One region of the Paraburkholderia sp. JPY465 genome, then DNA from elsewhere that is predicted to be linked to it. Evidence: predicted binding sites of a transcription regulator. Region 1 holds the regulator's gene; the other holds the start of a gene.
What was found. The regulator FNR, encoded in region 1, switches genes on or off when oxygen is low (the NO sensors DNR and NnrR bind a similar motif). The targets are predictions, from matches to a motif close to TTGATNNNNATCAA.

Region 1 (15,380 bases):
GCATTCGTGGTCGGCGCTTGTTGCGCATATGCGGGGCGTACCGGGCGGCGGCAGGGCGCGAACCCGGTCGTCGGTTTGCTGGAGCGCAAGCAACCAGAGGTCGTCGACGACGTGAATCAGCAAGCACAGGCAACGAATTCGACGCACGAGGCGAGCGAGACGGAAGACGAAGCGGCGACGCGTTGAAGTGCCGCATTCGCACGCTCGCCGCCGGGCGGCCACTCACACACATCAAAACCGATAAACACGCTCGGCGTTGTCATGAAACAGCGCACGCTGCCCTCGCGCTGAAAAGTCCTTCGTAATCGCCTTGAACGCGTTGAAGACCGCGTCGTAACTGCTGAACAGCTTGTCGACCGGGAAGTCGCTCGCGAAGATGCAACGCTCGACGCCGAACGCCTCGATCGCGTGCAGCACGTACGGACGGATGCTGTCGACAGCGCTTTCGCACCCAACGACGCCGGCGCGAAATTGGGACGAAGGCGCACGAATCAAACAGGCAAAAAACGGCGAAGGAAAAACGGATAATGCATGGCAGTCTGTCTCTTGCGCAGTGGTGCACTGCGCCATATCGGTATCGGTGCGGCTTACGGACAGAATGGCAGTGCGCATCACTCGCGACCAAGGCGGCTCCATCCAACTGCAACTGCAACTGAAAGAAATTTCACTATGCGCATCCCACCGCTGAAGGCGATCATCGCGTTCGAAAGCGTTGCCCGCACGAAAAGCGTGAACCGCGCGGCCGACGAACTTGGCCTGACCGCGTCGGCGGTGAGCCATCAACTGAGCAACCTCGAATCGATCATCGGGCAGGCGCTGTTCCAGCGCTCCGGCCGCGGCCTCGTGCTGACGCCGATCGGCGAGCGTTATCTGGCCGACGTGACGGGCTCGCTCGCGGACCTGAGCCGCGCGACCGAACGCGCGTCGAGCCGTACCGACGTCGAGATTCTGCGCGTGCACTCGAGCCCGAGCTTCGGCCTGATGTGGCTGCTGCCGCGACTGTCGTCGTTCCAGGAAGCGAACGACGACATCCAGCTGAACGTCGCCTGCTCATACGAAAACGTGTCGTTCTCGAACGGCTTCTACGACATCGACGTGCGCCACGGCTACGGCAACTGGACCAATGTCGAAGTCAAAACGGTGCGCGGCGAGTTCATCGCGCCACTCGCGTCGCCGAAGTACCTCGCGCAACATCCGGTGAAGACGCCGGAAGACCTGCTGTCGCATCGGCTGATTTATTCGGAGTCGCCGCTCGTGCAGTGGAAACAGTGGTTCGGCAGGACCGGTGTCTCCGCCGCGCACAAGACCTTCGACTTCTCGTTCGACCGCTCGTACATGTCGCTCGAAACCGCGGCGCTCGGGCTCGGCATCGCGCTCGAAAGCCTGATGCTCGCATCGGTGAAGATACGCGAAGGCCTGCTCGTGCCCGTCTTCGACGCCAGCTTCGCGGTCGAAGTCGGTGCCCATCATCTCGTCTATCCGGCGCAGAACGCGGACCTGCCGCGCGTCGAGCGCTTCCTTGCGTGGATCGAGCGCGAAGCGGCCGCCGACTTGCGGGGCTGAATCCGGGCTTTCGTTTGCATCCGGCTGCACGCCTCGCATAGCGCCGGGCGTGCGCTCCCTCCGTCATCTGAATTTTTCTCAGCTATTGCTGAACGTTTCCGCGTTGATCCGGGCGCCTCGCGAGCCGACACTCTGGGCACCAGTCAACACACAGGAGACAAACCATGTTGCTCGAGAACCGGACCATCATCGTGACGGGTGCGGCGTCGCCGCGAGGCATCGGCAAGGCCACGGCCCGCGCGCTGGCCGCGCAAGGCGCACGCGTCGTGATCCTCGATCTGCGCCGCGAAGATGCGCAAAGCGCGGCCGCCGATCTCGGCGCGAAGCATCTCGGCCTGGCATGCGACGTAACCGACAAGGACGCCTGCATCGCGGCCGCGCGCGAGACGTTGCAGCGCTTTGGGCGCATCGACGGTCTCGTCAACAACGCGGGCATCACGCAGCCGGTGCGCACGCTCGAGATCGGCGGCAAGGACTTCGACGCGATCGTCGACGTCAATCTGCGCGGCACGCTGTACATGTCGCAAGCGGTGCTTCCGGCGATGAAGGAGCAAAACGGCGGCAGCATCGTCTGCATGTCCTCGGTCTCGGCGCAGCGCGGCGGCGGCATCTTCGGCGGGCCGCACTACAGCGCCGCGAAAGCGGGTGTGCTCGGTCTCGCCAAGGCGATGGCGCGTGAATTCGGCGCGAACCAGATCCGCGTGAACTCGATCACGCCGGGCCTCATCCATACGGATATCACCGGCGACAAACTGACGCCCGCGATGTGCGAGGACATCATCAAAGGCATTCCGCTCGGCCGGCTCGGTGACGCCGCGGACGTCGCGAACGCGTGCCTTTTTCTGCTGAGCGACCTGTCGAGCTACCTGACGGGGATCACGCTCGACGTCAACGGCGGCATGCTGATTCACTGAAACACCGCGCGCCGCCAGGCGGCGCAAGCAACGCACCCGGGACACTATCCGGGGCATGTGGCCGCGGGCACGCGCAGCAGCGCCTGCCGTGGCGCACACAGGAGACATCGATGAAAGCGAAATACACCGCGACCGTTGCAGGCGACGTGATACCGCGAAACGACGAACTCACGTTCGAAGCGCGGACCTATGCGAAAGTCGCCCGGCGGCTGATTCCATTTCTGATGCTGTGCTATCTCGGCGCGTATCTGGACCGCGTGAACGTCGGCTTCGCGAAGCTGCAGATGCTCAACGATCTGCAATTCAGCGAAACGGTGTATGGGATGGGCGCCGGCATCTTCTTTCTCGGCTACTTTCTGTTCGAGGTGCCGAGCAACGTCATCCTTCATCGCGTCGGCGCCCGCCGCTGGCTCGCGCGGATCATGCTGACGTGGGCCGTCATCTCCGCGAGCTTCGTGTTCGTCAGAACACCTACCGCGTTCTATGTGCTGCGGTTTCTGCTCGGCGTAGCCGAGGCCGGCTTTGCGCCCGGCGTGATCCTTTACCTGACCTACTGGTTCCCGGCGGAGCGCCGCGCCAAAGCGTTGTCGCTGTTCTTCATGGCGATTCCGCTCGCGGGCATCATCGGTGGACCGCTGTCCGGCGCGATCATGCATTCGCTGCACGGCGCGTTGTCGATGTCGGGCTGGAAATGGCTGTTCCTGCTCGAAGCGCTGCCATCGCTCGTGCTCGGCATCGCGATTCTGCTGTATCTCGACGACGGCATCGCCAAAGCGAAGTGGTTGAACGACGCGGAGAAAACGCTGCTCACACGCAACGTCGCGAACGATGCGCAACAGACGGTCACCCACGTGTCGATTCGCGACTTCATCGGCGACCGGCGCTTGTGGCTGATGGCGGCGATCTACTTCTGCGTGGTGCTGGGCCAGTACGGCCTGACCTTCTGGCTGCCCACGATCATCCGCAAGGCCGGCGTCGCCGATCCGTTGTGGGTCGGCCTGTTCACCGCGATTCCGTATCTGTGCGCGATCGTCGCGTTGCCGCTAATCGGCATGAGCGCGGACCGTCGCCGCGAGCGTCGCTTTCACCTGGCGATTCCGATGCTGGTCGCCGCCGCTGGCTTCGCGACCTTGCCGCTGCTTGGCAGCGTCGGCGCGTCGATCGTGTGCCTGAGCGTTGCGTCGGCAGGCATTCTCGCTTCGTCGTCGCAGTTCTGGTCGCTGCCGACCGCGCTGCTCGGCGGCATGTCCGCGGCGGCCGGTATCGCCGCGGTGAACTGCTTCGCAAATCTGGCGGGCTTCTTCTCTCCGGCGATCGTCGGCTGGCTCAACGATCTCACCGGCAAGTCCACCGCCGGGCTGATCTTCATTTCCGCCGCGGTGACGCTGGGCGCCTTGCTGGTCTTTCTGGTGCCCGCGCGATCCGTGAACCGATGAACCTCTCTCTCGACCTGCTACAGGAGTTACCGATGGACACTGACACCATCACCGAGTCGGTCACGCTCGCCGAGCGTGCGTACCGCATCCGCCGCAACGCGTTGCTGATGGGCGAAGTACAGGGCCAAGGCTATGTCGGCCAGGCGCTCGACATCGCCGACGTGCTGGCCGTCGCCTACTTCGGCGCGATGCGTTACCGCGCCGAAGACCTCGAGTGGGAAGGCCGCGACCGCTTCCTGCTGTCGAATGGCCACTACGCGATTGCTCTGTACGCGGCGCTGTTCGAAGCCGGCATCCTGCGCGCCGATGAACTCGAAACCTACGGCAGCGACGACAGCCGCCTGCCGATGTCCGGCATGGCGAGCTACACGCCGGGCATGGAGATGTCGGGCGGGTCGCTCGGCCAGGGGCTGACGATCGCCGTCGGCCGCTGCCTCGGTTTGAAGCGCAAAGCGTCTGACTCCTTCGTCTACACGCTGTTCTCCGACGGCGAACTCGACGAAGGCGCGGTCTGGGAAGGCCTGATGTCGGCCGCGCACTGGAAGCTCGACAACCTGATCGCGATCGTCGACGTGAACAACCAGCAGGCCGATGGTCCGTCGACGCAGATCATGGCGTTCGAGCCGCTCGTCGACAAGCTCGAAGCGTTTGGCTGGTACACGCAGCGCGTGGACGGCAACGACATCGACGCGGTGAAGCGCGCCTTCGATAACGCGCGGCATCACGGCAAACCGCAACCGCGCATCATCGTCTGCGATACGCAGATGGGCTGCGGCGTGCCGTTCCTCGAAGCACGCGAGAAGAATCACTTCATCCGCGTCGATGCACACGAATGGCAACTCGCGCTCGAAGCGCTCGAAGCCGGGAGACAAGCATGAGTACCGTTGCAAATAAACCGCGCCTGAAGACCTCGGCGATGATCGCGTCGATTGCGGCCGAAGGACAGGTCACGCGTTCCGCGCCGTTCGGTCATGCGCTGGTCGAACTGGCTCGCACGAAGGCGAACGTGATCGGCATGACGGCCGACCTCGGCAAGTACACCGACCTGCATATCTTCGCGAAGGAATTTCCGGACCGCTACTACCAGATGGGCATGGCCGAGCAACTGCTGATGGGCGCGGCCGCCGGCTTCGCGCACGAAGGCGCGCAGCCGTTCGTCACGACCTACGCGGTGTTCGGAACGCGCCGCGCGTACGACTTCATTCATCAAACGATCGCCGAAGACAACCTCGACGTGAAGATCGTCTGTGCGTTGCCGGGCCTGACGACCGGCTACGGTCCGAGTCACCAGGCGGCCGAAGATCTCGCGCTGATGCGCGCGATGCCGAACATGACGGTGATCGATCCGTGCGACGCGCTCGATATCGAGCAGATGGTGCCGGCCATTGCCGCACACAAAGGGCCGGTCTATGCGCGCCTGTTGCGCGGCAACGTGCCCGCGGTGCTCGACGAATACGGCTATCGCTTCGAACTGGGCAAGGCGAAGCTGCTGCGCGACGGCAATGACGTGCTGCTGATCTCGTCGGGGATCATGACGATGCGCTCGCTCGAAGTCGCGAAGGCACTGGAGGCAGACAACGTCGGCGTGGCGGTGCTGCACGTGCCGACCATCAAGCCGCTCGACACCGCGACGATCCTGCGCGAAGCGAAGCGCACGGGCCGCATGGTGATCGTCGCTGAGAACCATACGGTGATCGGCGGACTCGGCGAAGCCGTAGCGCGCACGCTGCTCAGCGCTGGCGTTACGCCGCCGTTCCGGCAAATTGCGTTGCCCGACGAGTTCCTCGCTGCCGGTGCGCTGCCGACGCTGCACGATCGCTATGGCATCTCGACTAACGCGATGGCTACGTCGATCAAAACGTGGCTCGGTTGACGACGCACATTGTCATGCCACCGCGCGGGCCCCGTCGGCTTTACACCCCGATGGTCCGCGTCGTCTTCAGCGCGATCCATGTCATGCCTTCACGCAGTCCTTCGAGTACCGCTTCTCTTTCCACGGCGAACACCTGCGATTGCTGAAAGGTGCGTTCGAAGTCACCTTCGGGCGACACATGCTTGACATGGATCGTCGCCTGAAATCCGCCTTCTTGCGCCTCCTCCGTATGGACACTCACGGACCAGCTTCCTTGCTGCGCGTTTGCTGATATGGTCATTGGATGCTCCTCGGTTTGTCGCGTGCGGCTGCCACCGTCAGCGTAAGGCCGTGCAACGCCAGTCTCGTTGATCCAGGTCAAGTGTCGACGCGAACCGTGAGTCACGCTCGACGCCGATCGCTCGCCCGATGCCTTCAGCTTCGCTTCAGATTCGCGCGAGCGCGTGAAAACCCTGCCGGGAAAACGCGCAACGACCCGTGCATGCGACATGCTACCGGCGCAGCGATGCACCGCGCGCGCATCGATTTCGCGCCCATCGCCCCGAGGTTTCGCGGTAAGCTTTTGCGACGTACCCGCGCCACGAGTTCGTGCCGGCGCGGCAACGCTGCCCTCATGATCGACGAACGCCGGGGTTCATCATGTGGTACGCCTTTATCGATGCACAACAACGCCTCGCTCGCGCGATGGTCGGGGGAGTTCTAACCGATTCGGGGTCGATGCAGAGCGCGCAAACGGGCTGGCTCAGCCCCAATCATGCGACCGACGCGTTCAGCCACTGGCTGCTGCGGTCCACCTGCGCTTTCGGGCGAACACCGCCATTCGCGATCCACTCGGTTGCCGTCGACGGTAGCCGCGTGAGCGTCGACGAAAGCGTCGTCGCCTCGTTGCCGCTCGGCGCGCTGCTCAGGTTCAAGCGCAACCTGCCCGCACCACTTACCCACACAGAACCACCCGTGCTGTTGTGCGCGCCACTCGCCGGACATCACTCGGTGATGCTGCGCGAGACCGTAGAGACACTGCTCGAACAACGTGACGTCTTCGTGACCGATTGGGCCGATGCGCGCGACGTACCGCTCGAGGCGGGCCCGCTATCGCTCGACGACTACGTGCAGGCGCTCGATAGCTTCATCGCCGCCGCCCGCGCGTTCGGGTCGCCGGTTCATGTGCTCGCGATCTGTCAGGCGAGCGTGCCCGTGCTCGGCGCCGCGGCGCTGCTCGCCATGGACGAGGCCGCCCCGCTTGCGAGCATCTCGCTGCTGGGTGGCCCGATCGATACGCGTTTGAACCCGACCGTCACCGACCGCTTCGCGAGTTCGCATACCCTCGAGTGGTTCCACGATCATGCGATCGATATCGTTCCACCGCCCTATCGCGGCGCGGGACGTCTCGTCTATCCGGGATTCATCCAGCAGGCCGCGATTTTTGCCGCGCATCCGGAGCGGCAGTTGCGGCTCGAAGCGGACTACTGGTCCCGATGGCTCGCCGGCGACATGCCCGGTGCGCAGCGGGCGCTGCGCTCGGCAAACGAGTATGCGGCCGTCCTCGATATGACGGAGTGCTACTTCCTCGACATGCTTCGCGTGGTGTTTCACGAACATCTGTTGCCGCGCGATCTGTGGTCGGTCGCCGGGCGCCGGGTGCGAATCGCCGCGCTGCGCGATACCCCGCTGTGCACGATCGAGGGCGACAGCGACGAGATCACCGGCGCGGGGCAAACCCATTGCGCGCATGCGCTGTGCGATACATCGCCGATGCGGACCGCGCGGCAGCTCACCATCGAGCAGTGCAATCACTACGATCTGTTCATCGGCCCGCGTTGGCGCGACGCGGTTTATCCGGGCCTCTGCGAATTCTGGCGCGATGTCGAACACGCCGCGTCGGAGGTTTGCCAGCCGCGCCGCGTGGCCAGAAGTTCGGCAAACCGCAGATCGGCTTGAGGTGGCCGCGAAAACGCCGGCAGTCCGCGCGTCGCGTCACGACGCAAGCTCGCTCAGTTCCCGCGCTCCGTGCCGATTGCGGCTTCGAGGGCCAGTTCCGCCACATCGAACGCGCGGCGGATCGCCGCTTTCGCGTCGTCGTCAGCGCAGTGCGCGATGGGCTTGAGTTCGCGCGCGGGCGTGACGAGATCGAGCCGCACGTCATACAGCGGACGCGACGACCCCGGACGCAACGCCTCGATGGCGAGATGGCAGTGCGACACGAGCGCGCCAAACCGCGCGAGACGCACCAGCTGCGCACCTGCTTCGGCTTCGAGCGGAGCGGCACCCGCGAAGCCAAGGTAGACGATCTGCATGTCAATGCCCATCTTCGCCTCCCGTTGCGATCATTGATCGGACCTGGTTCCGATACACGCAGGTCCAGGCGCTCGTTATGGGCTTATCTTGTTCTTACCCCAGAGGCGGTCATTGACGTGGGTCAAGCGCGGTGAAGGCGCTCGCCCTCAATGCATATGCATGCCCCCATTGATCGCAATATCGGCACCGGTGATAAAAGCCGCCTCGTCGGAGCACAGAAACGCGATCAGCGCAGCCACCTCGTCCGGACGTCCGAGCCGGCCGACCGGAATCTGCGGCAGGATCTTCGTGTCGAGAATCTCGCGCGGCACCGCTTCGACCATCGCGGTCGCGAGGTAACCGGGCGACACCGTGTTCACCGTGACGCCGTGCTTCGCGGTTTCGAGCGCAAGCGCCTTCGTAAATCCGTGCACGCCCGCTTTGGCCGACGAATAATTGGTTTGCCCGTAGGCGCCGCGCGAGCCGTTGACCGACCCCACGTTGACGATCCGGCCGTGGCGCCGCTCGAGCATGCCGGGCAACAGCGGCTTGGTCATATTGAACAGGCCATCGAGATCGGTGCGCAGCACGGCGTCCCAGTGCTCCTTGCTCATCTTCGCGAAGCTCGTGTCTTGCGTGATGCCGGCGTTGTTGATCAGCACGTCGACCCTGCCCAGGTCGGTCAGCACGCGTTGCGCGCAGCGCGCGCAGGAATCGAAGTCGGCGATGTCGGCTTCGTATGCCTGAAAGTCGCGCCCCGTGTCGCGCTCGTGCTCCAGCCATGTCGGCACGTGATCGTTGTGCGTCGAGTGCGTCACCGCGACCGTCATACCCGCGTCATGAAGCGCCCGGCTGACCGCCGCGCCCAAACCGCCCATCCCGCCTGTCACCAATGCCACGCGATCCGTTCCCATCTGAACTCCTCCTTGCCGTGTCTGCCACTGACAGTGCGCGCGCCGGCTGTGCCGGCCCGCGCGGCTAAACGACGCCCGCGAACGGCAGCGCGTTCTGCGAGCCCCACCACCCCGCGCTCAGGCCGCCCGCGAGCGGCGCGACGCCCGGCGCGATGCCGCACGCCGCCAGCCACCACGCATACCAGGCAGAGCAAGCGCGGTTGGCCTCGTCGAACCAGTCGGCCTCGTGCTGCACGGCGAAGGCGATCGACTTGCTCCAGTCGGCGAAGCTCCACTGCGCGTACTCGCGCGCCGCGCGCTGCACGGTCTGATACGCCGACGCGTAATCGAACCAGCCTTCGGGCTGTACGAATGCCGTCGAGGTCCGGGGTAAAGCGCAGCGCCCGAGCGGCGCGTCGAATCCGGAAGCCATCATCGCTGCCCTCCAGAGCACAGCATAGGATTGCCAGGCGCGGTTGCAAACCGTCGATCGCGTCTGCCGCCGTATCGAGCGCGCGACGACCCGCGCTTGATCTGCGTCAATCGCCCCGGCCGCCGGGCTCATAGACTCCATTTGACAGCGGGCGCAAGCCCGCTTGCGCCCGTTTCCCACGTTCTGTCACGGAGCTTTGGCGATGAGCTACAAAAGCATTCTCGTTCACCTCGATACGAGCGTTCGTGCACATCCGCGCCTCGAGATCGCATTGCAGCTCGCGCACCGCTTTCATGCGACGCTGACCGGCCTGTATTCGACGTACGTGCCGCCGCGGCACGCGTTCTTCGTGATGGCCGGCACCGCCGACTACTACGCGGAGCACGAGCGCCTGCGTCACGAGCGTGCCAGCGCGCTGGAGCGGCTGTTCCGCGCGGAACTCGCGCGCGCGAACGTCGACGGCCACTGGATCGCCGCGAACGGCTACGCGAACGACGTCGTGCCGCCCTATGCGCGGGTCGCCGATCTCGTCGTGCTCGGCCAGACCGACCCGGCCGACCCCGAGGCGTTCGTCGCCGAACAGTTCGTCGAGCACATCGTGCTGTCGGCCGGGCGCCCGGTGTTGCTGGTGCCGTCGAGCGGCACCTTCGCGGCGCCGGGCCGCCACGCGCTGATCGCGTGGGACGGCAGCCGCGAAGCGACCCGCGCGATCCACGACGCGCTGCCGTTCCTCGCGCATGCGGCAAAAGTGACGCTGCTGACGGTGCATTCGTCCGCCGATCGTCCGCCGCAGGGCATGGCTGCGGGCGACGACATCGCCCTCACCGTCGCGCGTCACGGCGTGAAGATCGACGTGCGCGAGCTGAGCGTCGCGGACCGCACGCCGGTCGGCGACGCGCTGCTGTCGCAGGCGGCCGACCTCGGCTGCGACCTGATCGTGATGGGCGCCTACGCACATTCGCGCCTGCACGAAGTCGTGCTGGGCGGCGCGACTCGCACGATGCTCGAGTCGATGACCGTGCCGGTGCTGTTGTCGCACTGAAGTGCGCGCTTAAGGAGTCAGCCATGTTTCAGCGCCTACTCGTCGCGCTCGACGGCAGCGCCACCGCCTCGGGTGCGTTCGACGCCGCGCTGACGCTCGCCGCCGAATCGGGCGCCGAGCTGATGCCGCTGTACGTGATCGATGTGCCCGTGATCGCTTACAACGCGCCCGGCTTCGACCCATCCACGATCGAGGACGCGTTCATCGACGAAGGCAAGCGCATCGCGGCCGACGAGCAGAGCCGGATGAGCGCACGCGGGGTCAAGGGCACGGCCCGGACCGTCGAAGTGGCGATCACCGGAGAAGACATCGCCCATCGCATCGTCGAAACGGCGCGCGAATGGCACGCCGACGCGATCGTGATGGGCACGCATGGCCGTCGCGGGTTTCAACGGCTGATGCTCGGCAGCGTCGCCGAGCGCGTGCTGCGCCGCGCCTGTTGCCCGGTGCTGATGATTCCCGCCCAGGCGAGCAGCGCGGCGCGCGCTTAGCCAGCCCCGGCGAGCGCCGACAGCGGACTCACCTGAGCGAATCCACCTGAGCCGCTAGAAACCGGCTGCTGCGCGGCGCGGCGCTTCAGGGCCGCGGGTGGCCTTGTTCGTCATGCCGCACGATCAGCACCGGTATGTCGGTCGCCCGTACCAGCGACTCCGCGACGCTGCCGAGCAGAAAGCGCTGCACGCCATGGCGGCCATGCGTGCCCATCACGATCAGATCGGCCTGGATTTCGTCGGCGACGCGCGCGAGTACCGCCGACACGTTTTCGGCGTAAGCGTCGATCACCCGCACGCCGCCCGGCACCTGCGCCTCGCGCAACAGCTCGCGCGGCCCATCGAGCGCGCGGCTGGCGAAATCTTGCGCCGCGCTCGCCGGCTCCGGCTCGAAAGCCACGTCGGCATTGTTCGACCACTTGCCGTGCCCCACCACGCAGCAGGCTTCGAGCGTGGCGCCCGTCAGCTTCGCGAGCTTCAGCGCCTCGGCGAAGGCGCGCTGCGCGCTGGGACTGTCGTCGAGTGCAACCAGAATTCGTGCATACATGTCGGACTCCCTCTGAAAGCGCTGGCATGACCCGAAGTGGCGCCGTCGCGCGTTTGCACCGACAGTGTGAAGCGCGCGCCGCCACGCGGCTTGACGCAGGTCAACGGGCCGCCGGTCGGCGTCGCCGCCGCTGGACGACATCGCCAGCAAGCCACTAGGAATATTCCTACAACCACTGCCTGAACTCCTAGCACCGCTTAAAGCGCCGCCGATATATTTCCAAGGTTAGGTCGCCAATACTGGTCGGTATGGACAGCCCCCCGTCAGCCACCTTATCGAGAGTTTTTCTCGTCGACGATGCGACCGAGGTCCGGCGCCGGCTTGCTTGCCTGATCGCGCTGATTCCCGGCATCGAAATCGCCGGCGAGTCCGCGGGCGTCGAGCACGCGTTCGACGACATCGTCGCGAGTCGCGCCGATGTCGCGGTGCTGGACCCGTGTTTCTCGGGCAAGACCGACCTGCTGCTGCTCGCTGCGCTGTCGCGGGCGCGGCCGTCCATCGTCAGCATCGTGCTGACCAATCATGACGCGACGGCGTTTCGCCGCGCGTGCGAAGCGGCGGGCGCCGACTTCTTCTTCGACAAGACCTCGGAGTTCGAGCTCGCCTGCCGCGCCATCGAAGCGATTGCCTATGCGCGCCGTGCGCATCGGGTCTGACCGCCAGGAGCCGATCATGCAAGTTGCCGCAGTCCGTGAACCCCGCCACGACGCGCCTCGCACCTCGCACGTCGTACCGATCCACGTCGCGCCCAGCACCGCGGCGGCACGCCACGCCGTCACGCGCTGCTCCACCTGCGCGATGCGCGCGATCTGCATGCCGCCCGAGCTGACGCCGGACGAACTGAGCCGGCTCGACGTGTTGATCTGCTCGACGCGCTCGATCAAACGCGGCGACGCGCTGTATCGCGCGGGCGACGAGTTTCAAAGCATCTACGCGATACGCGCCGGCTCATTCAAAACCGTGGTCATGCATCGCGACGGCCGCGAGCACGTGACCGGCTTCCAGATTGCGGGCGACTCGCTTGGCCTCGACGGCATCGGCGAGGGCAAGCAGAACTGCGATGCGATCGCGCTCGAAGATAGCGTCGTGTGCATCATTCCGTTCGCGCAGCTAGAGGCGATCTGTCGCGAGATCAAACCGATGCAGCATCACATCTATCAGATGATGAGCGGCGAGATCGTGCGCGAATCGAGCCAGATGATGCTGCTGGGCACGATGACCGCCGAGCAGCGCGTCGCGACGTTCCTGCTGAATCTGTCGAAGCGCTTCAAGGCGCGCGGCTTTTCGGCCGCGGAGTTTCATCTGCGCATGACGCGCGAGGAAATCGGCTGCTTTCTGGGCATGAAGCTCGAAACGGTGAGCCGGATGTTCTCGAAGTTCCAGCGCGAACGCCTCGTCAAGGCGAACGGCAAAACGATCCGCATCGAAGACCCGGAACGACTGGCTCGGGTTTGAGCGTCGGCGCGGCGCTCGCCTCACGTTCGTTCGCGGGACATGCCGGGTGGAACCGGCGCTCCTGAACTGATATAACTCAGTGCGTTGCGGTACGCGACCTTGCGTGGCCGCCCGGAGGAGCGATGGGTCTATCGAGCGGCGAGTCTTCCTGCTTCACCAGTGTTGCGTCCGGGTCGGACGTGTCCGTCGAGGATCGCTATTTCATGTTGGTCGAAGCGGTACAGGACTACGCGATCTTCATGCTCGACCCCGCCGGCCGCGTAACCAGCTGGAATCCCGGCGCACAGCGCATCAAGGGCTACACGCCCGAAGAAATCATCGGCCAGCATTTCTCGAAGTTCTATACCCCGGAAGACATCGCGGCCGGCAAGCCCGCTCGCGAACTGGAAACCGCCGCAGCCGTCGGCCGCGCCGAGGACGAAGGGTGGCGTGTGCGTCGCGACGGTTCGCGTTTCTGGGCCAACGTGGTCGTTTCCGCCGTGCACGATGCGTCGGGCGCGCTGCTCGGCTTCGCCAAGGTCACCCGCGATCTGACCGAGCGCATGCGTCTCGCGGAACTCGAACGCGCGAGTCAGGTATCCACTCACACGCAGATCGCCCGTGAAAACGAGCAGAAACGTATTGCACGCGAACTGCACGACGATCTCGGCCAACGGCTGACGGCGCTGAAAATGAGCGTCGCGCTGCTCGAAGCGAAGCTGAATCAGCAAGCCGACACCGAGCCGCTTGCGGCGCAAACGCATGAGCTGCAAAAGCAGATCGACTGGATGGCCGCTTCGCTGCGGCGCATCGCCGCCGATCTGCGCCCTCCGCTGCTCGACGACCTCGGACTCGCCGCCGCGCTCGACTGGTTGGCCGAAGACTTCACGAAACGCTACAACGTTCGCTCGAGCGTGCATCTCGAACCGGCCGAGCCGGTATGCGGCGAATTCGCGGCGACGGCGCTGTTTCGCATCGTTCAGGAGGCGTTGACGAACGTCGCGCGGCACGCCAAGGCGAGGCGCGTACGCATCGACATGATCTGCGCGGGCCCGACCGTATCGCTCGATATCGACGATGACGGCGTGGGTGTCGCGCTGGATCAGTCGCAGGGAACAACTTCATTCGGGCTGCTTGGCATTCGCGAACGGGTGCGGCAGTTGCGCGGCAACGTGTCGTTCACCAGCTCGCCCGGCCATGGTTTCAGGATCTCGATCCAGCTGCCAGCCGACGCGCTCGTGTAGTGCTCACACGCCGCCGCGCGCCGCTACCGGGGATTACTCCTCGGGCGCTTCCTCGCCGATCTGCTCGCGCATCAGCAACACCGGACAGGTCGAGAAACGCAGCACCCGCTCCGCCACGCTGCCGATCACGAGGCGCCGCACGCCGCGCCGCCCATGCGTGCCGAGCACGAGCAGATCGGCGTGGACCTGCTCGCCGTGGCGCAACACGATCGTGGCGACGTCGTCGGACAGGCTCTCAGACTCGATCATCGCGGGCCGGCAACGCACATCGGCGGCGGCGCAGGCCTGCTCGGCCTCCTCGAGCACCGAGTGGCCGTCCTGGCGCAATGCTTCGACTAGCGCGAGCGGGTCGTAATAGCCGGCATAGGAAAAGATCGGCGTCTTGTCGACTACATAAACCGGATGCACGACGGCCTTCGTCAACGCGGCGAGATTCACCGCTTCTTTCAGCGCGCGTTTCGAGAAAGTGCTGCCGTCTAGCGCGACGAGGATATGTTGGTACATGCCGATTCTCCACTGAGGTTGGATTTGTCAACGCGCGTGGCGCGCCCCTGCTACAGATAAAAAGGCCCGCCCGCACTGCCCGGATGCGGCTCCCGCCACTGGCCACGCAGCACCGCATCCGCCCGCAACGACGGCGCATCGCGCGGACACACGAGCACGGGACAAGCCGCGTCACGCAGCGTGCGCGACGTCACGTGTCCCGGCAATGGATGCGGCATGCCGCGCATGCCGTGCGAACCCATCACGATCAGGTCCGCGTGCCAGCGTTGCGCTTCGTCGAGAATCGCGGTCGACGCATCGCCGGAATCGTCGTTGAACTCGAGCAACGCGGTTTCCGCCGCGCGCCGGCTCTGTTCGAGCATCGCCGCACCGCGCCGCAATACATCGATTCGCTGCTGCAACACGACTTCGAACGGCAGCCATTCGCACCACGCAAAGCGGTCGTCGGCCGCGTAGACGACCTTGATGCACGAGTCGGGCGGCGCGACCGCGAGCGCGGTGCGCAGCGCGTCGAGCGCGGTGTCGCTGCCATCGATCGCGACCAGCACGCGGCTCACCACCGCGGCATCGCTCGCGTCGGTCGACCTCGCCGGCATATACAGCACCGGACGTCCGATCGACGCGACCAATTCCTCCGGATCGATACGGCCACCCCAGCGATGTTCGCGCGAATGCGCGGCCACCGCGACCAGATCCGCATCCCATTGCGCCGCCGTATGAGCGAGCGCTTCG
Region 2 (15,380 bases), on a different contig from region 1:
CTTGCCGGCAGAAAGCCGCGTTTTGCTAGATGGTCTGAAGATCGACTTTATCGAAACGCCAGATCGGTCAGGTTTCGCATTTATTAAGGAGGACCAACGGTCGGTCGTCGCGGTCAGTGCCGATGTCGCTCGGATTGATGTGAGCGCGATCGGACGCGGTTGACGCATTCATCGACCGCAGTTGTCTTGAGCTAGCAGTTCGGTATGTCACGGAGGAAAAGTATGACTGGAACTGACAACGATGACCTCATTGAGCTCACATTTGCGCCTCGCTTCAGCATTGGTGAGCGCGTCGCTTCGCGCTTCTCCATCCGTAACGACGGCACATACGCCGGTAAGGCTTTGGGTGATTCGCTCGTCAGCAAAGGCGACGTGGGGTATGTGATCGGAATCGAAACCTTCCTGCAACGGTTCTACATCTATGCAGTTCACTTCGTCGAAATCGACCATCGCGTCGGCATGCGCGCCAAGGAGCTATGCACGCTCGACCACCTTCCCCATGACGTGCTCGCCCGTTTGGGCGAGCATGCGGCCGATCTATGCTGGATAGGTCTTCGTATCCCCGAGGGAACTGACCGCAATGGAACCGTCGGACGCGGCTCGTGTAATGCGCATGGTTATGATGCACCGGACGGTTCGCAAGTCAACGGAGCCCGTCTAGTCGTCGGCAATCCGCGTCACGGAGTTGCGGGACCTTTGCAACGGCGAAGTCTATTTTAGGCCGGTGCGGAAGCGGCTTTCTGGTTAAGGCTTGGAGGCTTGCCGAAATGGCCAGAAATACGTGGTGCCTGCGAGTCTTGCGATGCGCTCAATCAGTCAATTTTGACGGGCAGGCGGTCGCTGCACTGAGGGCGAGATCGCGCCCGGCTGGACGGTCGTAAGGGAAGAAGGACGATATCGGTCTATCAGAGCTGGGAGGCACTGGTCGCAGTACAAGAGCCACCTACGACGAGCGCTGTGCTTCTCGGCCCGATCGTTAGATTTATTGGATTTACTTGTTGAAGTGCGAATCTTTTAACCGACCTTGGAACTCTCAACGTGAAACTAATGATCCGCATGGACAGGAAAGGCATACTCAGCGCCTACGTGCCAAAGAAGGATCTCGAGGAGCAGATCGTCTGCATCGATGGCAAGAAGATGTGGGGCGGAGTGATAACGCTTGCGAACGGCTGGCGATTCCAGCTGCCGGAGATGGCGGCCGATACAACGCTTCCTGTCACCGTAGAAGCGCGTCGCGTCGCGGGTGAGCCCGACTGACATGGCACTTACAGCAGATCAGATCAGTACTATCGCCGAGTTGATGCTGAGCGAACCGACGCTGCTGGAGGCTGCCGCAACCTGGCGGAAGTCGTATCCCGATGTGCGAGTCATTCGGATTAGCGCGGTCGAGCTTGTCAATGAAAAACCCCTCCTCCAGTTTCGGGGCCGCCGCGTTTATCTCGCGACGTCGACAGGTGTCTGTGTTTCCGTGACAACAGACGCAAGTGAGGCCAATATGCTCATCCTTGCAGAAGACGGAGTCTACGATGGAAACTGAGGGAATTTCACTTACTGAGCCTGCGTGCGGGCCGCGGGAGGTCGAGCTGGTTCACGCGGTCCTGCAATCGTCGTGCTGGAGCGACGGACCAATGCTCGATTCTTTTGAGACTGCATTCGCAGGCTGGAGCGGCCGTGTCCATGCGGTCGCAGTGGCGAGCGGGACGCTCGGCACTTGGATTGCGCTGCGTGCGCTCGGCATCGGTCAAGGCCATGAAGTCATCTGCGCATCGCATACATGGCATCAGATCGCGCATGCGATCACCCTCGCTGGCGCGACACCGGTGTTTGCCGACATCGACTACTGGAGCGGTTGCCTCGACGCGATGAAGGCACAAGAGAAGATTGGAGATCGGACGCGTGCAATCCTTGCGGGAAATACGAACGGACATCCTGCCGCGTGGCAATCGTTGCGCGAGCTTGCCGATTTGAATGGTCTGAGCCTGATCGAGGATAGCACTGAGGCGCTCGGATCACGCTACCGTGGGCGCTGCGTGGGGTCGTTCGGTAAAGTGACGGTTTTTGACTTTTCGCCACCCTCCGCGTTGTGTGCGGGAGAGGGCGGAATGCTCGTCACGGACGACGACAGCTTGGCGCACGAACTGCGTTACTTAAGGCGACGTCTGAGCGCCGATCGAAAGTCGGTCTCCCTCGGTGCCCGGGTGCCGCTGCAGGCGGGTATGAGTGAAATCACCGCCGCGCTCGGCCTCGCACAACTGGCAGGGCTCGAGGAGCGGCTCGCCCAACGGAAGCGGGTCGAAGCCTGGTATCATGAAGCGATGGAGAGCTTCGAAGGCATCAAACCACCGTATCAGGCGGAGGACGTGGACGAAGTGAATTGGATGCTTTACGTCGTGCATCTGGGCAAGAGGTTTACTCACAGCGCGCGTGCTCAAATGATCGACGACATGCTGGCTTCCGGGGTAGAAACGGCAGCCTACAGCCATCCGTTGCATGAGCAGTTTCATTACATGAAGGCCGCCGATGCTATTGGAGGTCGACGAGGCTGTCTGCCCGATACCGAGCGGATTGGCGATCGAGCACTCGCGTTGCCGCTGCACACTCAGCTTACTGTTCAGGATGTGAAGTACATCGTCAAAACTTTGAAGGACACGGCGACCAACGTCGGTGCGGGGGCCGCGATCTATCTCTAGGTAGAACAACGGAAAGAGAGAAGAAGGTAACATCGGCCATGTTGTCGCTGCGCCTTTATTAACCCCCACGCAACAGTTTGCTGCGGTCCGCCGTCGAGTAGTTGCTGAAATGTCCCTCGTGCGCCGCTTGACGGCGGGCCGCAGCGATGATTGCCCTGCTGCGCGCTGGGGCGGACGGTGCACTGACCTGCTTCTCCAGTTCGGTGCTCTGACAGCGGGGGCAGGCCACGGGCGAGTTCGTGCGCACGAGAGTTTCGAAACGCAACCTGCAGTTGCGACATACATAGTCGTAGAGCGGCATGACGAGGGGCAGGTCAACGGGAAACATTATCGGAGAAGACGCCGCGCGCGCTCCCCGGGCCATAATAAGGCGATTCGCCGGCTGAGACCAATTTGGGGCTCCTGCGTTCGTGTGCCGCGTGCAGTAACTGGAGTCCCAAATCGGCAGCCATGTCGAGGGCGTCACGGCCGTCTGGCGCAACGAGACTGTCATTCGCGCCGAGCGACAGCAACAGCCACATAACCTCAATTCGACCGGTGGCGGCCGCCTGCATCAGACACGTCATATCGTCCGCGTTTAGGTGATCAAGAGCGAGTCCTGCACCGACCAACCGAAGGATCGGTCCTGGTGCGCCGCCCAAACATGCATACCACAGCGCATGGTTTCCTTCGTCGTCGAGGGCGCTGATGCGTGCGCCTGATTCGAGTAGCGCAGCGACAATGTAGTCTTCGCCGTGCAGCGCCGCCAGCATTAAGGGCGTAATGCCGTCAATGCTGCGCGATTGAGTGTCCTGGAAGTCGTGAGCATCGAGCCATTTCGCAACCGCCACGCACGGAGGTGCATGAAGATCTGCGTCGGCGTTCGGGATATCCGTGTGCGTGTGGCTCGGGCTTTCGAGTAGGGGAGTCTCGAGTGACGCGGTTTGACGTGATGCGGTCTTGGTGCGCAGTGACATGCTTTCACTCCGGTGGAGGTGATTGGAATCGCCGTCACATTCTGAAACGCGAGGCAGCGATTACATGCGGGCGACCTGCCGTGACGCTGTCGTCAGACGGGCCTGTTTTCATTTGGATCGCGAATCGGTCCCATCAGTTTGAGGCCTTCCGCGTAACTTATCGTGTCAAAGGAAAAGCTAAATTGCATCGCCGCATCGACGATAGCATCGAGCTTCCCGGCAGTGTCTGTCCTCTTGAGGTCGCCCTTCTCCAGATAAAGGAGTTCGAGCATCTCGTTGTAGACTGTCGATTCGAGTATCGGCAGAACATAAAACGTCGCTTCTTTGTACGGCACCTGAAAGCGGCTGGACAGATCGATGTTGTCACAGAACAGGAAGTACTTGCCGTGGTGCGACAGGGCCTCGCCGAGTACTTCTCCGACATTCGTCAAGTGTTCAAAACTCAGTAACCACCCTGCGAAGAATTGGACGTGTGGGTCGCCAGCATTCGCGACAGCCATCACCTGCTCGCAAGAGAGCTCGGGCGGGCGGGCCTCGTCGGCGAGGTGAGGCCCAAATCGTAGCGCCAGCTCACCGCGAAAGCCGAACCTGTCAGCCGCATTTGTGCGGCCCTTAAAGACGGGGTTGAGGAGGCGCCCCTCGCGATCGAGGCGGGCAAATGGTGTCCCACTGAGTGCAGCAGAGGTTAGCGTATCAGGCATTCTGTAATCCTAATTGGAGAAATAGCTTGGCATAGTTAATCTGGTGCTGGATCGTGCCTTTTCAGCGGGCAGCCAGAAACTCGCAACATCCGTACCAATGCTGCATGCTGGCCAATACTGCGGTAAGCCGGGTCAAGCGGGCAACAACTCTGCACGTGGATGTCCATTTGGGGCAAAGGGGCGTGCGGTTTGTCAGGAAGACGACGTCGAAATTGTCGGTGGCCGAAATTGGAGAGTTTGCGGATGGCCTCGCTGAGCAAGCATTTGGCGGATTCAGGGGCTTGTGGCATGGACGTTGCAGGGACGAAGGGCGCGGACACACTCCGGCCGATGCGTGACTCTAGAAGAAGACCATATAGACACAGCAGGCTGAGGACTTGGTCGTGGCTTTTCAGTGCTGATTCGCACCTATGGTTTTACCTTCTAATCTCAATGGAGTAAAACAATGTCTCAACTTCGACAAATTGCCTTCTACGGAAAGGGCGGCATCGGTAAGTCGACCACGTCGCAGAATACGCTTGCAGCGCTTAGCGACCTTGGGCAAAAGATCTTGATCGTTGGGTGCGATCCAAAGGCCGACTCGACACGTCTTATATTGCACGCGAAAGCTCAGGACACCATCCTCTCTCTCGCGGCGGAAGCCGGTTCGGTCGAAGACCTCGAACTCGATGACGTTATGAAGATAGGCTACAAGAATATCCGCTGTGTCGAGTCGGGCGGGCCTGAGCCAGGCGTCGGCTGTGCGGGTCGGGGTGTCATCACATCGATCAACTTCCTTGAGGAGAATGGCGCCTACGACGGAGTCGACTACGTGTCATACGATGTGCTCGGCGACGTCGTTTGCGGTGGCTTCGCAATGCCTATTCGCGAGAACAAGGCACAGGAAATTTACATCGTGATGTCGGGAGAAATGATGGCGATGTACGCCGCTAATAACATCTCGAAGGGAATCTTGAAATATGCGAACAGTGGGGGTGTGCGTTTGGGCGGACTCATTTGCAACGAGCGCAAAACCGACAAGGAACTTGAACTGGCCGAATCACTGGCAGCGATGCTAGGCACTAAATTGATTCACTTCGTCCCGCGCGACAACATTGTGCAGCATGCGGAACTTCGTCGGATGACCGTGATTGAGTACGCGCCGGACAGCGAGCAGGCTGGGCAATATCGCGCGCTTGCGGAGAAGGTTCACCATAACGGCGGCAATGGCGTGATTCCAACCCCGATCACAATGGATCAGCTCGAAGACTTATTGATGGAAAAAGGAATTATGGTGCAAGTCGATGAGTCCCAAGTCGGCAAGACCGCCGCCGAGCTCACCGCCTGACGAGTGCTGGACGACGGTTGCCGTGCGGCGCACGGCTACCGTTTCCGCCAACGACAGTCTTCACTTATAGGATATTCAATGACCGCGACGGTTGAAGAACGCAAAGCTGCTAATAAGGCCTTGATTGACGAAGTGCTGCGAGCTTACCCTGAAAAAATGGCTAAACGGCGGGCCAAGCATTTGGGTTCCTTCGAACAGGGCAAGCCTGACTGTGGTGTGAAGTCAAACATCAAGTCTTTGCCGGGGGTGATGACGATTCGGGGCTGCGCTTACGCGGGCTCGAAGGGCGTCGTCTGGGGGCCGATCAAGGACATGATTCACATCAGTCACGGACCTGTCGGATGCGGGCAGTACTCGTGGGGATCGCGCCGCAACTACTACGTCGGGACGACAGGAATCGATGCGTTTGTCACGATGCAATTCACGTCCGACTTCCAAGAGAAGGACATTGTGTTCGGCGGCGACAAGAAACTCGATAAGATCGTCGACGAGATTCAGGAGCTGTTTCCGCTGAACAGGGGCATATCCGTCCAAACCGAATGCCCAATCGGCCTCATCGGTGACGATATTGAGGCAGTATCTAAAAGGAAGAGCGCGCAGTACGGCGGGCACACGATCGTACCGGTGCGCTGTGAGGGCTTTCGAGGCGTATCGCAGTCACTCGGGCATCACCTCGCAAACGATGCGATTCGCGACTGCGTGTTCGACCGCGCCGAGCCGAGACAGCGATCCGCGCTGGAGTCCACACCGTACGATGTCGCGATCATTGGCGACTACAACATTGGCGGTGATGCGTGGTCGAGCCGCATTCTCCTCGAGGAAATGGGCCTGCGGGTCATCGCGCAGTGGTCAGGCGATGGCACTCTCGCAGAACTTGAGAATACGCCGCGATCTAAGCTCAACCTGCTTCACTGCTACCGTTCGATGAACTACATCAGCCGGCACATGGAGGAGAAGTATGGCACTCCATGGGTCGAATACAATTTTTTCGGCCCGACAATGATCGAAAAGAGCTTGCGCGAGATTGCAAGCCGATTCGACGACACCATTATGGAAAACGCCGAGAAGGTGATCGCAAAATACCGTCCGTTGATGGATGCCGTCATAGCCAAATATAAGCCGCGGCTTCAGACGAAAAAAGTGATGCTGTTTGTAGGTGGCCTTCGCCCACGCCACGTAATAGGCGCGTACGAGGATCTTGGGATGGAAGTTGTCGGTACCGGCTACGAGTTTGCTCACAACGACGACTACCAGCGCACAACGCATCACATAAAAGAAGGCACTCTGATTTACGACGACGTGACTGGCTACGAATTCGAGAAGTTTGTCGAACATACGCGACCAGACCTCGTCGGCTCCGGCATCAAAGAAAAATACGTCTTTCAGAAGATGGGCGTCCCATTCCGCCAGATGCACAGCTGGGATTATTCTGGCCCATATCATGGCTACGACGGCTTCGCTATCTTCGCGCGGGACATGGACATGGCGATCTCGAGTCCTGTCTGGAGTCTGTCGAAAGCACCGTGGAAGAAGGCGGCGTGAGCGCTGTTAGCGGCATGGCCGCGCCGATCGCCGGTTGCATAGAACATCAATACAGGAGCCAATCATGCCCCAATCAAGCGACAAAATTCTCGATCACGAACTGCTGTTTCGCGAGCCGGAGTATCAAGAGCTCCTTCGCAATAAGAAAGATAACTTCGAGTTCAACCATTCCGACGAGGCGATAAAGCGGGTTGCCGAATGGACGAAGACAGAAGATTATAAACTGAAGAACTTCGCCCGTGACTCCCTGACCATAAATCCAGCCAAGGCGTGTCAGCCTCTTGGTGCCGTATTCGTCGCGAACGGATTCCATAAGACACTGCCTTTCGTGCATGGCTCGCAGGGCTGCGTGGCCTATTACCGTTCGCACTTTTCGCGACATTTTAAAGAGCCGACGTCGTGCGTCAGTTCGTCCATGACAGAGGATGCGGCCGTGTTCGGTGGTCTGAACAACATGATCGACGGTCTCGCGAATGCATACAATCTCTACAAGCCCGACATGATCGCCGTATCCACGACCTGCATGGCGGAGGTGATTGGCGACGACCTCGACGCGTTCATCAAGAATAGCAGGCAGAAGGGCAGCGTGCCACAAGATTACGACGTGCCGTTCGCGCATACGCCCGCGTTTGTCGGCAGCCACGTGACCGGCTACGACAATGCGCTCCTGGGCATCCTGAAGTACTTTTGGGACGGCAAGGCGGGCACTACTGCACCACTTTTGCGAGTTCCTGACGAGAGCGTGAACTTTATCGGAGGGTTCGACGGCTTCGTGGTCGGAAACATGAAGGAGATTCGGCGTATCTTCGATTTATTTGGCGTAAGCGTGAATATTATTTGCGATCCATCGGGAACTTGGAACACGCCGACTGATGGCGAATTTCGGATGTACGAGGGCGGGACTACGAAAGAGGAGGTCGAACGTGCGCTGAACGCCAAGGCAACGTTCGTCTTTCAGGAGTATTGCTGTGAAAAGACCAGCAAGTTCCTCGCCGATCATGGCCACGAAGTCGTGTCACTGAATGCGCCTGTCGGCGTTTCAGGTACAGATCATTTCCTCATGGAGATTTCGCGCGTGACGGGAAGACCAATCCCGGCTGAACTTGAAAGGGAGCGTGGGCAACTAGTTGATGCGATGGCAGACAGTCAGGCGAGTCTGCACGGCAAGCGGTATGCGCTCTATGGCGATCCAGATCAGATGCTCGGTTACACGAACTTCCTGCTTGAGTTGGGCGCGGAGCCGGTGCACGTGCTCTCGACGAACGGTAACGAGGGGTGGGCGGAAAAGGTTAGGGCATTGCTGGACGCGTCGCCATATGGTGAAGGATGCAAGGTCTATCCAAAGCGCGATCTATGGCACTTGCGCTCGCTGCTATTTACGGAACCAGTGGATTTCCTGATCGGCAATACACACGGAAAGTACTTGGAGCGCGACACTGGTACGCCGCTCGTCCGACTCGTGTTTCCGATTTTCGACCGCCACCATTACCACCGCTATCCGACGTGGGGGTATGCGGGGGCATTACGCGTTCTGTTAGCGCTGCTGGATGAATTCTTCGAGACACTCGATGCAAGCACGATTGACATCTCGAAGACCGATTACAGCTATGACATCATCCGGTGAGGGGTGGACCCGTTCGGGGCTGGGCTCAGTGTCGAGTGCTAAAAGGGGGGGCAGTTCAACCCGCCGGAAAGCATGGATATTGGGTCTCCCTAATTGCTCGACGTCGCTGGCTTCGGCTGCGTTGCTGTTCCAATAGCATCCTCAAGACCGAAGCGCGAAGGCAAGAATCGACATTAGGAGCGGCGCGACGATTGCGCCGGACCTTTCGCGAAGCGTCGGCGGTTAGTCGACCAGAAGATGACGATCGACTCCTCCGCGCTGCATTTTGCCATTCATAGCGCTACTTAGAGGCGCTAACAAAATGAGTCCTTCAGCCTTCGCCAAGAGATGATGCAGCAGGGGAGTTTGATGAAGGCTTGGTGGATGAAGGCAAGGCGTTCGAAGCGGATGCGCAGTCGCCGGAAGTTGTGAAGCCACGAAATGGTTCGCTCGACGACCCAGCGGGTTTTGCCAAGGCCGCTGCCATGAGGGTGGCCACGTCGGGCGATTTCGGTAGCGATGCCGGCTGCGTGCAGCGGACGGCGGTATTTGTCGTGATCGTAGCCCCGATCGCCCTGAACGATGCGGGGCTTCGAAAGCGGCCGGCCGCGCTTGCCGGCAATGGGTGGGATCGCATCAACCAGCGTGTGAAGCTGGGTGAGATCGTGACGGTTGGCGCCGGTGAGGATTGCCGCGAGCGGGATGCTTTGAACCAGGTTGCGCGCGGACGGTGGGATTCGGTCCCGTTTTTGACCTGCACCCACCGCGCGGATCGAGGAGGAGTCGACGACGACACGGGACCAGTCAATCCGGTCGGACTCGCGTAGCTTCGCGGGCACCACTTCGTGTAGCCGGTCCCAGACGCCGGCAGCCTGCCAGTCTCGTAGACGGCGCCAGCAACTCATGCCACTGCCGCAGCCCATCTCGCGGGGCAGCAGGTCCCAGCGCAGGCCCGGTAAGCATGGCCCGGTCATCCAGTGGTTTGCGTCCGGGATACCGTGAGCGGCGAGGTTTGGGTGGGGGCATCAAGGGTTCAATGAGTGCCCACAACGCATCAACGAGTAGTTTGGCCATGGCCTCCTCGTCACCGAAACAATGACGAGGTTAACAGCAATCGTTGGAAGTTAACAGATCAAAGCAATCATTTTGTTAAGGCTTCTTAGTGCTACGGAGAGCCACACGGCATATCGCAATCCCACGATCGGTTGCAAAACATTTCGGGACGCATTGCGCAATTCGGAGCGCGGACGGAGAAGTGCAAGAACTCATATGGCCTGCGACGCGGTAACGCACACAAGCACTGCGTAAAACATCAGTTGATTGCGATCAACGCTATCGGCCACGAATTCGGACACAGTGTAGAAGGTTAATGGCTAAAGGTAATGACAATGATAAAGCAACTCCGTAATGTGGCTGCTGCACTACTCCTTATGTCACCATTTGTACCGCACGCAGCTAACGCCGCCGACAGTGAAGTCGTCGGAAACTACGCAGGTGATTGGTTGGTACGCCTCCGCGCGATAAGCATTGAACCGCAAGTTCGCAGCACTGACACGCTTTCCGCGCTCGATGTCGGCGTAAGCAACGCGCTGGTGCCAGAGGTCGATTTCACTTATATGGTACGGGACAGCATCGGCGTGGAGTTGATTCTTGGTACCTCACGTCATCACCTGACGTCGAATCTCGGCGACCTTGGTGGCGTTAACGTGCTGCCACCGACATTGTTATTGCAATATCATTTTAATCATGCGGGACGCGTTCGACCGTACGTTGGTGCCGGACTCAACTACACGCTCTTTTATAACAACGGATTGCATGCGGGAGGTGTACCCGTCTCTATAAAGAATCACAGCTTTGGTCCTGCGCTGCAGGTCGGGATTGACGTGCAGGCATCAAAGAGTCTATTCGTTAACGCCGACATCAAGAAGATATGGATGAAGACTGACGCATCGCTTAGCGGCTCGACAATTGGCGCCTTGCATCTCGATCCGCTGGTCATTGGTATTGGCGTCGGGGTGAAGTTCTAGACGTTGCGAATCTCAAGCGACAGACGGTTCAGTGAACGGCTGGCTTCGCTCCTTGTACAGTGGTTAACTTGGGAGAAGATGGGCATGACAGAGAGGAAAGCTTTTAAGGAGTGGTTAATCCCTATCGGTGGTTGGCTGTTCGTTTCTCTTGCTGGGTGTAGCCCCAAGTTTCTCGTCCTGAGTCCCAAGGGTAGCGTAGGCGCGGCGGAGAGATCACTCATCGCCTCGGCCACATGGGCCATGCTGCTGATCGTAGTTCCCGTTATTATCCTCACGCTTACCTTCGCGTGGCGCTACCGCGCGTCGAACCGCAGCGCACGCTACGTCCCGACCTGGGTTCACTCAACGGCGATTGAAGTGGTGGTCTGGGCCATACCCGCTGCCATCATTCTATTCCTCGCCATCCTTACGTGGCGTACCACGCATGAGCTCGACCCTTATAAACCACTGGAATCGGACGTGAAGCCCATCAACGTCGAAGTCGTCGCGGTCGACTGGAGATGGCTCTTTATCTATCCTGACCTCGGCATCGCTACAGTGAACGAATTGGCGGTGCCTGTCAGCACGCCGGTCAATTTTCGCATCACGTCGGACTCGGTGATGAACTCTTTCTTCATCCCGCAACTTGGCACTCAAGTCTACGCGATGGCCGGCATGCAAACGCGGTTACACCTGATCGCCGACGAAGCGGGCGACTTCACGGGCTTCTCGTCGAATTACAGCGGCAAAGGCTTCTCCGATATGAAGTTCCGTACGGTGGCTACGAGCCAGCGGGGCTTCGATGCGTGGGTGGAGACGGTAAAAGCTTCATCGACCCAGCTTACGATGGATCGGTACGCAACGGTCACGCAGCCGCACGCAAACGCGCCCGTGCAGTACTTCTCGAAGGTCGACCGGAGGCTTTTCGACAAAATCGTCGGCAAATACAACAACGGCAACGTCGCGGATTTCACTGCATCATCGTGCGTAACCAAAGGGTAAACAGCCATGTTCGGAAAACTCACATTAGACGCGATGCCTTTCGATCAGCCCATCGTCATGGGGGCGTCGGTGTTCATGGCGCTTGTTGTCCTCGGCGTGTTCTGGCTGGTCACCTTAGAAGGCAAGTGGAAGTACCTCTGGGTCGAGTGGCTCACGAGCGTGGACCACAAGCGCATCGGCGTCATGTACATGATTGTAGCCGTGCTCATGTTGGTGCGCGGCTTTGCCGACGCCGTAATGATGCGCCTTCAACAAGCCGTGGCGTTCAATTCGCCAGGCTATCTGCCGCCGGATCACTTCGACCAGATCTTCACGGCGCATGGCGTCATCATGATCTTCTTCATGGCGATGGCGCTCATGGTAGGCTTCTTCAATCTCGTCGTGCCATTGCAGATCGGCGCGCGCGACGTGGCGTTTCCGTTCCTGAACTCGCTTTCCTTCTGGTTGACCGCAGTCAGCGCGGCGTTGATCAATTTGTCCCTCGTAGCTGGCGAATTCGCGAAGGTCGGCTGGCTCGCGTATCCGCCGCTTTCCGAGCTGAAATTTAGTCCTGGCGTTGGAGTGGACTACTATATATGGGCGATTCAGCTCTCGGGTGTCGGCACCTTGATGTCGGGCGTGAACTTCTTTGTCACAATCATCAAGATGCGCGCGCCGGGGATGTCGCTCATGAAGATGCCCGTGTTCACATGGACGGCGCTCTGCTCGAATGTCCTCATCATGGCGACGTTTCCCATTCTCACGGTCGCGGTAGCGCTGCTCGGCCTCGATCGTTACATTGGCACGCACTTCTTCACGAACGAACTTGGTGGCAACGCCATGTTGTACTTGAACCTGATTTGGGCGTGGGGCCACCCCGAAGTGTATATTCTAGTGCTGCCCGCTTTCGGCATCTATTCGGAAGTGATGGCTACCTTCTGCAAGAAGCCGCTATTCGGTTACAGGACGATGGTCTACGCATCGTGTGCGATCATGTTACTTTCGTTTCTTGTTTGGGCGCACCACTTCTTTACCATGGGCTCAGGCGCCGACGTCAACGCATTTTTCGGCATCGCCACAATGATTATCGCGATTCCAACCGGCGTCAAGATCTTCAATTGGCTATTCACGATGTATCGCGGGTGCGTTCAATTCGCTGCGCCCGTGTTCTGGACCATCGGTTTCGTGGTGACGTTCTCTATCGGTGGCATGACCGGCGTGATGATGGCGATTCCGGGCGCGGACTTTGTGCTGCACAATTCGCTTTTCTTGGTCGCTCATTTTCATAACGCCATTATTGGCGGTGTGGTGTTTGGCTATTTAGCTGGCCTGCAGTACTGGTTTCCGAAGGTGTTCGGTGTCAAGCCCGATGACAAGCTCGGCAAGGCGTCGTTCTGGTGCTGGTTCGTCGGCTTTTATGTGGCCTTCGTACCTGTTTATGTGCTCGGCTTCATGGGCGCGACGCGCCGCACAAATCACTATGATGTGGCTGAATGGCAACCATACTTCATTGTTGCGGCGCTCGGCGCGGCGATCATCGCGGTGGGGATCCTGTTACAGGTTCTGCTGTGGGTGATGGCATTCGTGAACCGCAATGAGGCCGAATACAAGGATATGACAGGCGATCCATGGGATGGGCGCACGCTCGAATGGGCAACTTCCTCACCGCCGGCGGTCTACAACTTCGCTCTCGTTCCGAAAGTGGAGGACATTGACGCCTTCGCGTACATGAAAGAAACGGGCTGCGGCCTTGGGCTGGCGTCAAAGTACGTGGACATCCATATGCCATCCAATACATCGGCGGGTTTTTTCACGGGGATGTGCAGCTTGGTGCTGGGTTTCGCGGCCGTATGGCACGTCGCGTGGCTCGCTTTGCTAGGTTTCATTGGGATCGTCCTCACGATGATCATAAAGAGCTTCGACAAGAACGACGGATATTACATTCCCGCGGCGATGGTCCGTGAGATCGAAGAACGGCGGTTTGGCACGAGAGACCCGATGGGCATTAACGGTTCAGTCGCCGAGGAGGCTTACTGATGTTACAGAAAACCGTTGGCGCAGATTTTTCAGAAGTCGATTATCAAGATCATCCACAATCGCACTCAGTGTTCGGCTTCTGGGTGTATCTGATGACCGACTGTATGCTGTTCGCGGCGCTCTTTGCTACGTTCAGTGTGCTGAGGCACCAGTTCGCCGGTGGCCCTACGGGTCACGATCTCTTCGATCTAACCGGCGTGGCGCTGGGAACCTCTGTGCTGTTGCTTTCTAGTATCACCTATGGTTTCGCGATGTTGGGTGTGCCGCGGGCAAGGAGCGGTGTCGTGCTCGGTTGGCTCGTGATCACATTCATTCTTGGCGCGTCGTTCCTCGCGCTCGAACTTCGCGAGTTCTCGCAGCTGATCGCGGAAGGCGCGGGCCCGCAGCGCAGCGCGTTTCTCTCAGCCTTCTTTACGCTCGTCGCTGCGCACGGAATTCACGTTTTCTTCGGCCTGCTGTGGATGCTCGTACTAATGATGCAAGTGCTGCGGGTGCCTCAGCTTGGTGAGCAGGAGGTCCGCCGGCTAACGTGCCTGAGCCTATTCTGGCACTTCCTCGACGTAGTATGGATCTTCGTGTTTTCTTTCGTCTATCTGGGGAGCATGCTCTAATGGCTTATGCGCAGACTCACGCGGGGTCTCATGGCAGCCTCACTAGGTATCTCGCGGGCTTTTTTCTTTCGGTATTACTTACGGCCGGCGCATTCGGTGTCGGGCTGTACGATGCCCTCGATGCAACTACGGCTATGATCGCGATCGCCGTACTCGGCTTTGTGCAAGTTGTCGTGCACCTTGTGTGCTTCCTACATCTGACCCTCTCGCCTGGGCAGGGATGGAACGTGCTTTCACTCTGCTACACGATACTAGCCGCTGCGTTCCTGATCCTCGGCACGGTCTGGGTGATGCAGAACGTCAGTATGCTGATGATGTCGCGTTAGTCAGTTGCCTGCGGGTTTTGTTTTCCGGCGCCGGACATGCACCAGCCCCGCACCCACTTCCATGCGAGCTGGGTGCCCGCGAAACGCCGATTCCGCTCCACGCAACAGAACCGCATCAGGAATATGTTCCTCTGCCATGTGATCCGTACACCTATTCGCCTATTTGGTTGATCGCTTGCAGTTTCACCTAAACAAGCGAGTTATGGCCTGTCCGTTTCGAGCGGCGGCCAGTGAATGCCGCGGGTTCGGTTCGCAATCGTCGGTTTTTGTCCGCACTTTTCAGGGAGCAAAGGCTCAGTCGCCCTGCTTGCGCTGTTGACGACAGTACGTTAGCTAGAAGTGAATTCGGTGTGCTGAAGCGACGCGAGCAAGGTGAAATATATACGGAGCAATTTGCATCGCGCCCCTGAGAACCGGCCAATGGTGAGGCCTATGATTAGCCAGGCGGCATGCTTGATCAAGGCCTTACCGGACAAAGCCGTGACGACGCTTCGGACGTCGACATCCGGCACTCGCGGTCGACAAGCACATCGAGCCGAGTTCTTCGAACATCATCGCTTGCGCTCAATGCACGACGCCGAAGAACAAAATTGCGCCTTC

Region 2: the regulator FNR is predicted to act here: its motif matches at 10,136-10,149, upstream of QFZ94_RS42515 (OmpW/AlkL family protein).

What each region holds. Positions count from the first base shown of each region.
Region 1 covers NZ_JBNDMT010000006.1:1,068,678-1,084,057, reverse strand. Annotated here, with positions in the region: gene QFZ94_RS38350 (hypothetical protein) at 1-186, shown strand, start outside; gene QFZ94_RS38345 (amidohydrolase family protein) at 232-570, opposite strand; gene QFZ94_RS38340 (LysR substrate-binding domain-containing protein) at 670-1,563, shown strand; gene QFZ94_RS38335 (SDR family NAD(P)-dependent oxidoreductase) at 1,728-2,477, shown strand; gene QFZ94_RS38330 (MFS transporter) at 2,588-3,913, shown strand; gene QFZ94_RS38325 (transketolase) at 3,946-4,791, shown strand; gene QFZ94_RS38320 (transketolase family protein) at 4,788-5,786, shown strand; gene QFZ94_RS38315 (hypothetical protein) at 5,827-6,066, opposite strand; gene phaZ (polyhydroxyalkanoate depolymerase) at 6,426-7,724, shown strand; gene QFZ94_RS38305 (hypothetical protein) at 7,778-8,092, opposite strand; gene phbB (acetoacetyl-CoA reductase) at 8,228-8,974, opposite strand; gene QFZ94_RS38295 (polyketide synthase) at 9,039-9,389, opposite strand; gene QFZ94_RS38290 (universal stress protein) at 9,589-10,428, shown strand; gene QFZ94_RS38285 (universal stress protein) at 10,452-10,919, shown strand; gene QFZ94_RS38280 (universal stress protein) at 11,005-11,466, opposite strand; gene QFZ94_RS38275 (response regulator) at 11,715-12,122, shown strand; gene fnr (fumarate/nitrate reduction transcriptional regulator Fnr) at 12,139-12,921, shown strand; gene QFZ94_RS38265 (PAS domain-containing sensor histidine kinase) at 13,044-14,144, shown strand; gene QFZ94_RS38260 (universal stress protein) at 14,178-14,648, opposite strand; gene QFZ94_RS38255 (universal stress protein) at 14,699-15,380, opposite strand, start outside.
Region 2 covers NZ_JBNDMT010000007.1:391,058-406,437, reverse strand. Annotated here, with positions in the region: gene QFZ94_RS42575 (HesB/IscA family protein) at 1-163, shown strand, start outside; gene QFZ94_RS42570 (nitrogen fixation protein NifZ) at 223-720, shown strand; gene nifT (putative nitrogen fixation protein NifT) at 1,039-1,257, shown strand; gene QFZ94_RS42560 (hypothetical protein) at 1,259-1,537, shown strand; gene QFZ94_RS42555 (DegT/DnrJ/EryC1/StrS family aminotransferase) at 1,527-2,690, shown strand; gene QFZ94_RS42550 (FmdB family zinc ribbon protein) at 2,749-2,991, opposite strand; gene QFZ94_RS42545 (ankyrin repeat domain-containing protein) at 3,005-3,646, opposite strand; gene QFZ94_RS42540 (hypothetical protein) at 3,739-4,347, opposite strand; gene nifH (nitrogenase iron protein) at 4,793-5,674, shown strand; gene nifD (nitrogenase molybdenum-iron protein alpha chain) at 5,753-7,216, shown strand; gene nifK (nitrogenase molybdenum-iron protein subunit beta) at 7,281-8,840, shown strand; partial or broken gene QFZ94_RS42520 (IS5 family transposase) at 9,134-9,893, opposite strand; gene QFZ94_RS42515 (OmpW/AlkL family protein) at 10,202-10,846, shown strand; gene cyoA (ubiquinol oxidase subunit II) at 10,931-11,827, shown strand; gene cyoB (cytochrome o ubiquinol oxidase subunit I) at 11,834-13,843, shown strand; gene cyoC (cytochrome o ubiquinol oxidase subunit III) at 13,843-14,454, shown strand; gene cyoD (cytochrome o ubiquinol oxidase subunit IV) at 14,454-14,780, shown strand.